DNA from 3 places in the Paenibacillus sp. A14 genome. Region 3 is predicted to be linked to each of the others. Evidence: predicted binding sites of a transcription regulator. Region 3 holds the regulator's gene; each other region holds the start of a gene.

Region 1 (4,897 bases), on a different contig from region 3:
AGGAAATCATCCAGGCCGCCAGAACCGGGCCGCCGTAGACGGGAGTGATCCCGGAAGCCGATTTGCTTCCTTTGGACAACCCGAGGCCGGAAAGGCCGGAATGGAGAGCTCCGCTCCCGTAAAGGGATTCCGCGCCGCAGCCGTATTCGATCAATTTGTATTCGCCGTCCGGCGTGGCGCTAATAATCATATACCCAAGGGGCTGAATGGCTTTGCCCTGTCCCTTTGTTAACGTTATCAGCCAGCTGCGGGTCCCCGGACCGAGCGGCTCGATCACCATCGCGGCTCCGGCCCAAGCGGTAAACGGCTCGCTTCCCGCCAAAAGGGCGGATGCTTCTTCGGCAAATTTTCGCAGTCCGGCGGGGGCTGGATTGTCAGAGCGGCCTTCTTCGGCGGCCGCGTTCACCGCCGCTTGAAAACCGGGAAGAAGCTGGCTGCTTCCGGCGAAAATTAGGCCGAGGCAGAGCAAAAGTTTGATGAAGCGGTTGCGTTTTGTACAATTTTGCGAAAGCATATCAACGGATCACCCGCTATTCCTTAGAATGCGGGACGCCGGGTCCGCGCCCCTGCTGTCAAATATCCCAGGTGCTTGTCCCATTGTACTTGGGACGGCTTGAAAAGGTTGCTGCAATCTGTCGCGCGGCTAAAGCGCGGACAGCTTCTATTTTTGCTTTTTTTTAGCGAGGGAGGTCAATGTCTGGCTAACCCGGCGAACGCAGATGAAAGATGCCGCTGCCGATCGCCGAAACGACAATTCTCGGCTCGTACTGCCAGCGGATTTCTCCTCGCCGGGCCTCGTACTGTTCCGCGACGGCCTTTTTTCGTTCTTCATCCGGGTCGGCCAGCAGATCTTTATAATATGCATCGATGAGCGACAATTCCTCGCTTAGCCTTTCCCGGGCTTCGTCCGCCCAGGCGCTGTCGCAGCGGCCCAGCCTTTCGCCGATCACGTTCTCCAGCGCCTGAAGCCCCTGAGCCAGCGTCAACTGGCTGGGCAGCACGTGCATATTCTCGGGGACGCGCGGAACGAAAGCTTTCCCCGCCAGCCGGGGGGAGAAGGGATCCGCAATCTGTCCCGTCCGCAAGGATACCCCGAGAAAATGCAGCTCCTCCCGCTTCATGTCGCAGCAGAACTCGAGCTTGAAGCGGACGCCCAGCCAAGGCTCGTAGGCGGCGGAGAGCAAGGTGTCCCGCTGGAGGGGGCCGGGGTCCTCAAACAGATAGATGCTGCGTCCGCCTTGCTTGACCGCGGCAAAAATCTGTTTGAGGCGGGGGCTGCCAAAATGTAGCTCCTCCCGCTGAATCCGGCCCGGCCCGAGAATGGGCAGCGGGCGGACGGCGCCGAAGTGGCGGGACATTAGGGAATCCTCCCCGGCGTCCGCGGCCCCGCCCGATTCCTCCTGGGTTTCCCGGTGGCGTTCGGGATCGAAAATAAACGAGAAGGTCATCGTTTCCGGCTCGGTCCCCGTGCGTTCGATGAAACCCCAGTAGTACGGCCGGTTGGTCAAATCGCGGTCCGCCCGGGGAGACAGTTTGACGGTGACGTGGTACGGCGATTTTTCCAGAAACCGGCATTCCGTCGTCTCCAGATAAGTCATCACAAAATCGCGAATCTGTTCCTTGGTCATGGCCATATCCGCTCAACCTCCCAGCAGCCGCTGGATCGCCATGTTTTTGCCGGCTGGATCCCCTTCGGCCCCCAGATCGTGACGGAGCGAATGAAGCGACTGGCCCAGGGAATCGACTTTGCTGGCGATTTCCTCCTGGCTGCCGGACTCCAGCAGAATCTTATATAAGCTTTTTTCCAGGGAATCGTTCTTTTCAAAACGCTCCAAAATGACGTCGAGCTCCCCGATGACCATTTCGAACATGTTAATTTTTTCGTGCAAAAGATTCAGGATATGCTCCTCGATCGTTCCCTTGGTTGACAGGTTGTAAATTTGAACGTCGTTTTTTTGTCCGAGCCGGTGCACCCGTCCGATCCGCTGCTCCACACGCATCGGGTTCCAGGGCAGGTCGAAGTTGATCATTTGATGGCAGAATTGGAGATTGATACCCTCGCCGCCGGCTTCGGTCGCGATCATAACCTGGGCCCGGCCGCGGAACAGGTCCATCATCCAGTCTTTTTTGCCACGGTTCATACCCCCGCGATAGGGGACGGCACTCATGTTCCGGTCGCGGAAATATTTGAGCAGATATTCCTGGGTGGCCCGGTATTCGGTGAAAACGATGACCTTGTCGTCCATTTGCCCGATCAGTTCCATCGCTTTTTCGGCTTTGCTGTTGGCCTGGATCTTTTTAATAATGCCGACGAGGTCCCATATTTTATCGCGCAGGGGCGAATCGGGAGCGAGCTTCTTGGAGAGATTGACGAGTGTGACGAACACGGCGTCCCGGCTGCTGCATACTTCCCGCTGCAAGGTCACCAGGGAGAGCATGCTGTTCAGGTCGCCGCCGGCTGCATGATATTGGTCTTTGACAAAGGAAGTAACACCATCGTATAATTCCATTTCTTCGGTTGAGAGATGGACATCGATATTTTTGACATTGCGTTTCGTAAATTCCAACTGTCCGTCTCCACGGCGGTTGCGGATCATAATTTTGGCGAGCTCGCTTTTCAACTGGCCCTCGTTTTTGGGGACCCGTTTGTCGTAGACGAAATTGGAGGCAAAATCGGTTTGTCCACCGAGTTGGCCGGGCTTGAGCAGCGTGATCAGGTTAAACAGCTCGCCCATGTCGTTCTGAACCGGGGTTGCGGTTAGAAGCAGGCAGTATTTTTTTCGCAGTTGCAGCATGAATTGATAGTTGGTTGTCTTCTTGTTCTTCAGTTTATGCGCTTCGTCCACGATCACCATGTCATACTCGCTGCCCAGCAGGATTTCGCGATGCGGTTCGCGCTTGGCCGTGTCTATGGAGGCGACGACGACGTCGTTTTGCCAGGAATGCGCCTTTTTCTGCGCGACGGCGGGAATGCCGAATTTCTGATTCAGCTCGCGCACCCATTGCAGCACAAGCGAGGCCGGGACGAGAATGAGCGCTTTCCGGACCAGTCCGCGGATGATATATTCCTTCAGAATAAGGCCGGCTTCGATCGTTTTTCCCAAGCCTACTTCGTCCGCCAGGATGGCCCGTCCGCGCATCTCGAACAGTACTTTGCGGGCGGTTTCGGTTTGATGCGGGAGCGGCGTAACCTCCTGAAGATGCTTCAGACAGAGCATTTCTTCAAAACTGGTGACGAGCGAAGCTTCTTCGGCCTGACCGGCGAGGTTGAACAGCTTCCAATCGTCCCAAGGGCCGCCTTTGTCCAGCCGTGCTTCCAGGTCTTCGTACCAACTGCGGTCAAACTCGACCGTTATGTTGCCAGGAACGGCGGTTGTCGAAGCGGCAGCGGCGGTGACGGAACCCGGGGCATGAGGATTCATGATGTAAAACCTCCCTTTGCGTGTCGGCTGACCGGGGCCAGCGTCTGGTGAATGCTCACATTAAGGAGTAGTATGGACGAAATCGGGATACTTCATAACCTTACGGCTGAGCAGCCGGTTTTCAGGGCAATTTTCATAGAAGGCGGCTCGAAAAAAAGAGGATGGGGGAGGAATTCGGCGATCGGTCGGGCTTGACCCATTTTCTTGGCTAAAATTTCATGCTGAATTCCCGTGACAACGAGATATTGTATAGTATAATGGTATTCGCACACAATATGTTGTGATTTTTACATATGATATACCGTTTCTATCGTGTGCATTCCGGTTATAGGTTGGTAGGAAAAAGCCCGGATTTCACGTTTTTTAAGGGAATTGCGGGGCGTTTCGAGAGCCTGTGGCCGCTATTTTTTTGCGATCATCGACAAAGCGTAACCTTCGAGCCTTTGCACTCGATCATTTTAGATTCCGAAGCTTGCGCCGACCATATTTAGAGGAGGGTGTTTTCTTTGAAAACAGAACATAAGCAACGCCTGGAAGGGCTTAGCGAAAAAATCTTTTTGGACCGGTATGCCTGGAAGGACGCGGACCCGAGTCATGCCGAGGTAGGCGACGTGGTATTGGTTCTGACCAAAGACGATCCGAAGTTCCCGACCAAAGAAGTCGGTGAAGTCGTGGCCCGGAACGGCCGCACCGTAACGGTCAAGACGCGCAAGGGCGAATTGGTGGAGTCCGATGTGGAGAAACTGACGCTGAACATCGAGAAAACGCCTGAAGAAATGTGGGACCGGCTTGCGGGCGCGATGGCTTCGGTCGAGAAAACCCCGGAGCTGCAAGAGGAATGGCGCGAGAAGTTCCGCTATATTCTGGACGACTGGAAGCTGGTGCCGGGCGGACGAATCGCTGCCGGGGCGGGCGCGAGCGAGGAGCTGACGCTGTTCAACTGCTATGTGATCCCTTCACCGAAAGACAGCCGCGGCGGGATCATGGAAACCTTGTCGGAAATGACGGAGATTATGGCCAGAGGCGGCGGAGTCGGCATTAACCTCAGCTCGCTGCGTCCCCGCCGCGCCGTGGTTAAAGGCGTCAACGGATCTTCGAGCGGCGCCGTGTCCTGGGGCGGACTGTTCAGTTACACGACCGGCCTGATCGAACAAGGGGGAAGCCGCCGCGGCGCCCTGATGCTGATGATCAACGACTGGCATCCCGATGTGCTCGATTTTATTACCGTCAAACAAACGATGGGCCAAGTGACGAACGCCAACCTGTCGGTATGCGTGAGCAACGCCTTTATGAAAGCCGTCAAGGAAGATCTGGACTGGGAGCTCGTGTTCCCGGACACGACGTATGATGATTACACCGAGGTCTGGGACGGCGATCTGGAGAAATGGAAGGCGGCCGGGCGCAACGTGGTGCACTACCGGACCGTCAAAGCCCGCGATATTTGGCATACGATCATCGAATCGGCGTGGAAATCC
Region 2 (4,897 bases), on a different contig from region 3:
ATTTTTATTGATCCCGTAATACGAACGTCTCTCCTGTAAAGCTGTATAAAGATCTTTTGCCATGAACAAAACCTCCTGAAATTGTTCTTCTTTCCATATTCATTGGAGATATTTTTCCCCAAAGCGTACAGAATTATTATAATTTACACCGTAACTTTGAAGACGAGTATCCCAATATAAGCAATCAAACAAATCCACCCCTTCGTCAGTTAGTCCAGCTCTCTTACCTCAAATGGGAGCAGGACCTTTTCGATTTCAGCTCTATGAGGCTCGTACTGAATAGGCAACTTCAAATCTTTCCCCATGGTTTCAAATGTTTCATCATGTGCGAACCCTGGAGGATCTGTGGCGATCTCAAACAGAATTTCCCCATGCTCCCTAAAGTAAATGGCATTAAAGTAGTTCCGGTCACGAACAGCCGTGACTCCATAGCCATGTTCAGCAACATATTTTTGCCAATCCAATTGATCTTCATTGTCCTTTGCACGCCATGCTATATGATGAACCGTACCAACACCCATTTGACCCCTGCCCACTGGAGAAAGTTTGAGGTCTATCACATTGCCGATGTCGGCGGAAGAGTGATACCGTGCAATATCTCCCTCTTTGCCTATGAATTCAAGTCCCATGACTTTCTCCAACAATTCAGCGGTTTTTTCCGGTTGTGCAGACAGCAAGGTCGCTCCCCCAAAGCCTTTAATGGCAACATCGGAGGTAATGCCGCCGAAATTCCACATATTAGGCTCTCCTGCTTCTCGTTCCACAATTTCCAGATGGAGTCCGTGAGGATCGTCAAATTCCAAATATTGCTCACCAAAGCGTTCGATTTTAGAGAAAGGAACTTCAAAATGCTTTAGCCGGTTTTCCCAAAAGCTTATTGCACCCTTAGGCACAACATAAGAAGTAACCCCTACTTGCCCATCGCCAATAGTTCCCTTATAAGCATTAGCCCATGGAAAGAAGGTAATAATCGTCCCAGGTCTGCCGCCTTGATCACCGAAGTACAAGTGATATGTACCTGGGTCATCGAAATTGACCGTTTTTTTAACTAAGCGAAGCCCTAATACACCGGCATAAAAATCCACATTTTCTTGAGGGTGTCCGACAATAGCGGTAATATGGTGGATACCCATTGTTTTTTTACTCATTTTTATTCCTCCTATTTTAGATAAATAAAATCGACCTACAATTCCGAATCAATAACTCTTAATATAAAGATATTTTAGAAAAAAACGATCCAACGAATATTGTCCTTTATCTTGCCTGACAGTTAATTAAGCAACCCTTCAAGTCACTTAATATCACGAATCTTAATATTGAGATATTTGATATTGAGGTAATTTTATAACCTTTTCTATTCAAATGTCAACAACTTTTTTCAAAATATAAAATGCATCATCACTACCTGATTTATTCAACATTGCAATTGACAATTCTATATATAGTTATAAAATGGATGAAGTCGACTAAATATAGTGTTCTACTTTATTTTATAGAATTTAAGGAGGACCCTACGATGCTAATTGCCTATGATTCGAAGACCGGCAACGTAAAAAGATTTATATCCAAGCTTAAACTCCCGGCGGTTCAAATTGAAGATCAAATGACGATAAATGAACCCTATGTACTCATTACATATACAACAGGATTTGGCCAGATACCGAACAAGGTATCTTCCTTTTTGCAGCACAATGCTGACCATCTTGTTGGTGTGGCTGCCAGCGGCAATCGTAACTGGGGGGAAAAATTTGCAAAAAGCGCAGACTTGATCTCGGATCTGTATCATGTCCCCATCCTCAGTAAATTTGAGTTATCCGGGACTTCGACCGATGTAGAGCGCTTCAAACAGGAGGTAAATCGAATTGCGACATATTGAATTGAACAACATGTTAATGAAACGGGATTCTGACGGTTTTTTTCAGTTAGAAAAAGACCTGGAAGCAGTAGATGAATTTATGAAGGAAGTGGCAACCAGAAGTCTGGAATTTGCCAATTTTGAAGAACAAGTACGGTATATGATTGAAAATGACTTTTATGAAGATTTTTATAAAAACTATTCCTCCGAAGAAATTTTAGAATTGTTTAATATCACTCATAGCTATAACTTCAAGTTCCCTTCCTACATGGCGGTATCCAAATTTTATACCGACTATGCACTGAAGAGTAATGATCGTAAGTTGTACCTTGAGCATTATCCGGATCGGGTAGCGGCTGTAGCTCTCCATTTGGGACGTGGTGACGGTGACACAGCCCGTATACTCGCACGAGCGATGATGGAACAGCGGCTACAGCCCGCAACCCCGACCTTTCTTAATGCCGGAAAAAGCCGCCGTGGAGAAATGGTGTCCTGCTTCCTGCTTGAAATGGACGATTCGCTAAATTCGATCAATTATGTCTTAAACACATGCATGCAGTTATCCAAAATTGGTGGCGGTGTAGCGGTCAATCTATCTAAACTGCGGGCCCGCGGAGAAGCAATCAAAGGTGTCGAAGGGGCGGCAAAAGGAATTATGCCTGTCCTTAAGTTGATGGAAGACAGTTTCTCCTACGCGGATCAGATGGGCCAGCGCAAAGGCTCGGGTGCAGCCTACTATAATATTTTCGGATGGGATGTTATAGAGTTCCTTGATAGTAAAAAAATTAACGCTGACGAGAGAATTCGACTGAAGACCCTCTCTATCGGTCTGATTGTTCCAAACCGTTTTTATCAATTAGCGCAACACAATGAGCCAATGTACGTTTTTGCGCCTTATAGTGTATACAAGGCGTATGGCATGCATCTTGACGACATGGACCTTGATACCATGTACGATACGCTGGTCGCTGATGACCGTGTTACCAAAAAAGCAGTGATGAGCGCCCGCGACATGTTAACGAAAATCGCAATGACCCAGCTTGAATCCGGTTATCCGTATATTGTTAACAAGAGCAACGCAAATCAGGCACATGCTCTCAAAAATGTGGGTCAAATTAAGATGTCGAATCTGTGTACCGAGATTTTTCAGCTTCAGGAGACGTCCGAAATTGCGGATTATGGTCAGCCAGACACCATACGCAGAGATATAAGTTGCAATCTGGCTTCCTTGAATATTGCAAATGTCATGGAACACAAAAAAATCAAGGAATCCGTTCACGAGGGGATGATCGCGCTGACCGCAGTCAGCGATATGACCCATGTAGAGAATGCGCCGGGTGTTGCCAAGGCAAATCGTGAAATGCATTCGGTGGGTCTCGGCGCGATGAACCTGCATGGTTTCTTTGCGAAGAACAAAATCGCGTATGAGAGCCAGGAAGCCAGAGATTTTGTGCGAACCTTCTTCATGATCATGAACTATCATTCACTGGAGAAAAGTATGGAGATTGCCAAGGCAACTGGACAACGTTTTTACGGATTTGAAGAGTCAGAATACGCAACAGGGGTATATTTTGAACGTTATCTCCGAACGGACTACCGGCCGACAACACCACGAGTGCGGGAACTGTTCGCCGGGATTGATATACCGGGACCGGAAGATTGGAGTACGCTGAAAGAGAACGTAATGAAAAACGGCTTGTACCATGCTTACCGTTTGGCCATTGCACCAACCGCCAGCATTTCCTATATCCAAAATGCGACATCCAGCGTTATGCCTATCGTAGAGCAAGTTGAAACACGCACATACGCTAACTCCACAACCTATTATCCAATGCCTTACCTGCAAAAGGATAATATCTTCTTCTATAAGTCGGCGTATCAAATGGATCAATTCAAGGTCATAGATTTGATTGCAGAAATTCAACCTCACATAGACCAGGGAATTTCGACGGTTCTACATGTTAACAGTGATGTTACTACCCGACAGCTGGCACGTTGCTATCTGTATGCTGCACATAAAGGTTTAAAATCGCTGTACTATACGCGTACCAAAAAGCTGTCCGTGGAAGAATGCCTAACCTGCTCGGTCTAATACCTAAAGCAGTTGACTTATCGGTTAATTAGTTTCAGCTCTATCACAAAGAAGGGGAGATTATCCAATGCCAGGAATTCAAGCGGTCAATTGGAACCGCCCAGATGATGACTTCACGCTTATGTTTTGGAATCAAAATATAATGCAATTTTGGACAGATGATGAAATCCCTTTGTCCGACGACAAAATGACCTGGATGACACTCAGTAATCAAGAAAAAGAAGCTTATATGAAGGTGTTGGGCGGCTTAACTTTGCTTGATACCATCCAGGGTGGCGTAGGCATGCCGCAGATCTTGGAGCATGTGGACGGTTTGCAGCGCAAGGCTGTACTGGGGTTCATGGCCATGATGGAACAAATCCATGCTAAATCGTACAGCAGTATTTTTACAACTCTGGCTTCCACGGAAGAAATTGATAGTGTATTCCGCTGGGTGGAAGAAAATAAGCATCTCCAAACTAAAGCGCAAACGATTCAGCAATACTATAACAACATCAATACTAAAAAAGATCTTTATTTCGCCATGGCCTCATCTGTGTTGCTGGAAAGCTATTTGTTTTACAGCGGATTTTTCTACCCGCTCTATTTGGCGGGTCAAGGAAAACTTACATGCAGCGGAGAGATTATCGACCTAATATTGCGTGATGAAAGCATTCACGGTGTTTATGTCGGGGTATTGGCCCAGGAAATTTACTCTGAACTGAACGAGGAAGAACAACAGGAAGTGTACAACTCCCTGGTAACGTTACTGCATTTCTTGCACGATAATGAAGAGCAGTACACCGAGGAGATATATACTTCAATCAATTTAGTGGACGATGTTAAAGTTTTCTTGCGGTACAACGCTAACAAGGCAATGATGAACCTTGGTTTCGACCCCTTATTTGAAGATGAAGAAGTCAATCCGATAGTGTTCAACGGCATCAGTACCCATACTAAACAACATGATT
Region 3 (4,897 bases):
GAAATCATGGAGCCGGGTCATCCTGTTTTGGACGCGGTGGCGGAACGGTTCGGAAGGGAAATCCTGCTGCCGGATGGGCGCCTTGACCGCAAGAAGCTTGGTGCGATCGTCTTTTCCGACACGGGCCAGCGCAAGGCGCTGGAAGCCATTACGCATCCGGCGATTCGTGCGGAGATGAAGAGAATGATGACGGGAATCGAAGCGGCGGAGCCGCGAAGACTGGTTGTGGCGGATATTCCGCTCCTCTTTGAGTCTGGTCTGGAAGGGTTGTACGAAGAGGTGATGGTCGTCTACGTCCCCCGAGCCATTCAATTGGAGCGTTTGATACTGCGGGATCGGCTGACTTTAGATGAAGCGGAAGCCAGACTGAATGCCCAGATGGATATCGAAGAAAAAAGAGAGAGGGCGGATGTTTTGATCGATAACAGTCACGGCAGAGAAGAGACGGAACGTCAAATTGATACCTTTTGGCAGGATAAGGGACTGGCATGAGTTGGCTTCGTAAAAAAAGAGTGCTGCTTTTGTTGTTTTTGGGCTTTATCCTGATCTTATTTTTCAATTCCGCATGGCTGTCGCTTTTTTATCCGATCCCTTATAAAGAGGAAATTCGCCATCATGCCCGCAGCAACGGTCTGGACCCGTTGATGGTGGCCGCGATTATCAAAGTGGAAACGAATTATAAACCGGGCTCGGAGTCCAAAAAGGGAGCGCTTGGCATCATGCAAATCATGCCGGATACGGCAAAATGGGTCATCGAGAAGGCCAAGCTGGAGGATGTCCCGTTGGATCGGGTGAAAGAGGAGACGGAGACCAATATCCGGATCGGAACCTGGTATCTGAAATCGCTCTCCGACCAGTTTGACGGGAATATGATAGCGGTCATCGCCGCCTATAATGCGGGGCCGACCAACGTGAAAAACTGGCTTCGCAGCGGCCGATGGGACGGGCGGCTCGAGAGCGCGAAGGATATTCCTTTTGGCGAAACGAGGCATTATGTACAACGGGTTTCCCATTATTATAAACAGTATTCAAGTATATATGAGGATTTTTAATTCAAAAAGAAGCATGGGCAGCTAAAAAGCTGCCCTCACTTCCCGTTGATCGGTGTTTATTATCTGAATTGACCTGCCAGCGATTGCTCGGCCAGGGTCACCAAACGTTTAGTGATGAAACCACCGATCGAACCGTTCTCATAAGAAGTCAGGTTACCTGCATATCCGTCTTGTGGGAAAGAGATTCCAAGCTCTTGAGCGATTTCATATTTCATTTGCTCCAGTGCTCCGGAAGCTTGTCTAACCACCAGGTCATTCGAAGAATTGTTGTTTTGGGCCATGATGTTCACCTCCTTGTGGTTGGTAACTGTATTATGCTCGGGATTCGGCAACTTCATTACCTGTTTTTAAAGTTATATATTGGAATCAAGAAATAAGAAAGCCGTAGTTCAATGAATCGTGATATAGAGCTTAGGGCGAGAACGAAAGGAGGGAGATTCTTTTGAAATGTCCCTATTGTGATTATTTAGGTACAAAGGTGTTGGATTCCAGACCGGCGAACGAGAACCGTTCCATCCGCCGCCGCCGGGAGTGCGAAAAGTGCAACCGCCGCTTCACCACGTTTGAAATGGTGGAAGAGATGCCGCTGATCGTGATTAAGAAGGACGGCAGCCGGGAAGAATTTAGCAGAGAGAAGCTGCTTCGCGGCTTGATCCGGGCCTGTGAGAAACGGCCGGTTTCCGTAGAGCAGTTGGAGTCCATTGTTTCCGAAGCGGAGCGTTCTCTTCGGCAATCGGCCAATGCGGAGGTGGAAAGCAGGCAAATCGGCGAACTGGTTATGGAACAGCTTTATCCCGTCGATGAGGTCGCTTATGTGCGGTTCGCTTCGGTTTATCGCCAATTTAAGGATATCAATATGTTTATGAAAGAACTGAAAGGTCTCTTATCCAAAACAACCGGAGAGGATCAATAACAATACGTTATTTTCTTTACTAAGGAGTGAGAGCGAGATGCAGGCAAATCGGCTCATCGGACCCGCTTGCGGTTTTCTGGGGGGCACCACCTTCGGCAGTGGGATCGCTTTTTTGCTGGGATGGACATCTTACTCCGTCATCGCTTCCGTGTCATTCTTCGGTCTGGCCGGTGCGGCCCTCGGAGCCATAGCTGTAAAGATTCTACAAAAGCAGGTGGACTAAAACTAAAGTTCGCGCATATAACATTGGTAAACGTTTGTCCGGAGTTTCTTCTGGGCAGGCGTTTTTTTTATTCGAATTTTTTACATTGCGTTTACAAAACAAAAACATGGGTTTGATATTTGCTGCTTATAATCGAGTTGTACAAACAAATGAGGGGGAAACCTTAACAATGAAAAAGAGTTTGGTCTTGGTAATGACTTTGGTTTTAAGTTTCGCATTGGCTGCTTGCGGTCAAGGGAACAAGACGAATAGTGAGGGTGCCGGAACAAACACCGGAACCACGAATTCCGCAAGTGGAGAGAAAGGTGCCGCAAACGGTGGAGAAACAACAACTTCCGAGCTTTCCGGTTCGATCCTGGCTGTAGGTTCCTCCGCACTTCAACCGCTGGTGGATCAAGCCTCCAAGAAATTTATGGAGAAGAACCCTAAAGTATCGATTCAAGTTCAAGGCGGAGGAAGCGGTACGGGCTTGACGCAAGTATCCGGCGGACAAGCGGACATCGGTAACTCCGACGTGTTTGCGGAAGAGAAATTGGATGAGGCGGCTGCCAAAGGACTGGTTGACCATCAAGTTGCGGTGGTGGCTATGGCTGCGGTGGTAAATCCTGAAATTACGATCGATAATCTGACTAAAGACCAGTTGGTTCAAATCTTTACCGGCAAAATCACCAACTGGAAAGACGTAGGCGGTCCGGATCAAAAGATTCAAATCGTAAACAGACCGTCCAGCTCCGGTACGCGCGCTACTTTTGAGAAATACGCGCTCGGCACGAAGACCGAAGACCTTCCAGGCGCCATTCAGGAAGATTCCTCGGGCACGGTTAAAAAGCTTGTAAGCGAAACTCCCGGCGCGATCGGTTACCTGGCACTTTCTTACCTGGACGAAAAAGTGAAGACTGTAAAATATGAAGGTGTGGAAGCGACGGAAGAAAATGTAGCGAACGGCACTTATCCGGTATGGGCTTACGAGCACATGTACACCAAAGGCGAGCCGAATGAAGTGGTAAAGGCGTTCCTGGACTACATGGTATCCGATGAAATTCAAAACGCGGATGTCGTAGAGCTTGGTTACATTCCGGCCGGCAAAATGCAGGTGAAGCGCGATCTGGATGGCAACATCACGAAATAATAGATCGACATCATCATACGGCAAGACAAGAGGCGGAGTATTCTGCCTCTTTCTGTGCTTTCAAAAAGGAGAGGTCTCATGGCTCGGTCCAGAGAAAATCGCAAAATAAAACAGCACATTATGGAAGAGTGGACTGGTAAAGTTTTTACCTCCTTATGTATTGTGCTGCTTGTTGTGACTATATTTTCGTTAGTCTATTTTGTCGCCACCAAAGGGTTTAGCTCCTTTATCAAAGATGGCATCTCCATTGGAGAAATCTTTGGAGGGACCGAATGGAAGCCGGAGGGAGAACCGCCTTTGTACGGCGCGCTTCCGTTTATCATAGGTTCCTTCAGTACGTCGATTATGGCCGCGATTATCGCCGCCCCGCTTAGTATTTGCGCAGCCTTATTCATGGTTGAAATTATGCCGAAGGTTGGGCGGAAATATCTGCAGCCCGCGATCGAGCTGCTGGCCGGGATCCCATCCGTTGTTTACGGGTTTGTGGGTCTCAGCGTGATCGTTCCGTTTTACCGGGATATCTTCCCGGGACAAGGCCTCGGGATTGCCGCCGGGGCCAGCGTGCTGTCCATTATGATCCTGCCCACGATGACATCGATTGCTACGGATGCGCTCGCGGCTTTGCCGCCGGGCCTTAAGGAAGGTTCCTATGCGCTTGGGGCCACCCGTTGGCAGACGCTGGCCAGAATCGTGATTCCGACGACGCTTCCCTCCCTGATGACGGGAGTCGTTCTCGGCATGGCACGGGCTTTCGGCGAAGCGCTCGCCGTTCAGATGGTCATCGGGAATGCGCCGCATATTCCGCACTCCCTGTTCGAGTCCGCTTCCACCTTGACCAGTGCGATTACGCTGAGCATGGGGAATACGGTCATGGGCTCGACGCAAAACAACGTTTTGTGGACATTGGCCCTCATTTTGATGTTAATGACCTTCGTTTTCGTCTTTATTGTTCGCTGGCTTGAAAGGAGAGCAAACCGATGAACGCAAAAACCGCAGACAAAGTCGCAACAGCCGTCATCATTTTTTTCGCCGGTATTATATTGTTGATTATGGCCGGTTTGCTCGGATTTATCTTGGTACGCGGCATTGGACATATCAGCTTTGATTTCTTGACATCGCCGCCGGAAACGATCAAGGAAGGCGGGGGGATCGGACCGCAGCTGTTTAACTCGCTTTTCCTGCTTGTCCTCACAATGATTATCACGGTTCCGCTCGGGCTTGGAGCGGGGATCTACATGAGCGAGTACGCGAAGCCGGGGAAGGTTACCGATTTTATTCGCCTTATTGTCGAAGTGCTGTCTTCATTCCCGTCTATCGTGGTCGGCTTGTTCGGCTTGCTGGTGTTCGTTAACGTGTTCGGCTTTGGCTTCTCCTTGTTCGCGGGTGCGTTGGCATTGACCGTATTTAACCTGCCTCTGATGGTCCGGATTACGGAGCAGGGGATGGCCAGCGTTCCGCAGGCGCAGAAAGAAGCAAGCTTGGCCCTGGGCTTATCCAAATGGAAAACGATCAAATCGATTATGCTGCCCATCGCCCTGCCGATCATTCTGACCGGTACGATCTTGGCCGCGGGCCGCGTC

The links. Region 3 encodes NrdR, which represses ribonucleotide reductase genes. Its sites were predicted from a motif close to AACACNATATATNGTGTT; they were not measured.
Region 1: V4U88_RS10500 (adenosylcobalamin-dependent ribonucleoside-diphosphate reductase) is a predicted target of NrdR. The motif match lies at 3,690-3,707, and genes of this name have one in related genera.
Region 2: nrdI (class Ib ribonucleoside-diphosphate reductase assembly flavoprotein NrdI) is a predicted target of NrdR. The motif match lies at 1,463-1,480, and genes of this name have one in related genera.

Annotation. Positions count from the first base shown of each region.
Region 1 is NZ_JBAGJD010000003.1:548,977-553,873, reverse strand. Features, by position in the region: gene V4U88_RS10515 (hypothetical protein) at 1-514, opposite strand, end outside; gene V4U88_RS10510 (YqhG family protein) at 702-1,634, opposite strand; gene V4U88_RS10505 (DEAD/DEAH box helicase) at 1,641-3,422, opposite strand; gene V4U88_RS10500 (adenosylcobalamin-dependent ribonucleoside-diphosphate reductase) at 3,929-4,897, shown strand, end outside.
Region 2 is NZ_JBAGJD010000007.1:153,631-158,527, forward strand. Features, by position in the region: gene V4U88_RS18915 (nitroreductase family protein) at 1-63, opposite strand, end outside; gene V4U88_RS18920 (ring-cleaving dioxygenase) at 210-1,148, opposite strand; gene nrdI (class Ib ribonucleoside-diphosphate reductase assembly flavoprotein NrdI) at 1,517-1,876, shown strand; gene nrdE (class 1b ribonucleoside-diphosphate reductase subunit alpha) at 1,863-3,947, shown strand; gene nrdF (class 1b ribonucleoside-diphosphate reductase subunit beta) at 4,015-4,897, shown strand, end outside.
Region 3 is NZ_JBAGJD010000017.1:30,320-35,216, forward strand. Features, by position in the region: gene coaE (dephospho-CoA kinase) at 1-492, shown strand, start outside; gene V4U88_RS24920 (lytic transglycosylase domain-containing protein) at 489-1,052, shown strand; gene V4U88_RS24925 (alpha/beta-type small acid-soluble spore protein) at 1,112-1,333, opposite strand; gene nrdR (transcriptional regulator NrdR) at 1,495-1,965, shown strand; gene V4U88_RS24935 (hypothetical protein) at 2,003-2,188, shown strand; gene V4U88_RS24940 (phosphate ABC transporter substrate-binding protein) at 2,358-3,317, shown strand; gene pstC (phosphate ABC transporter permease subunit PstC) at 3,396-4,298, shown strand; gene pstA (phosphate ABC transporter permease PstA) at 4,295-4,897, shown strand, end outside.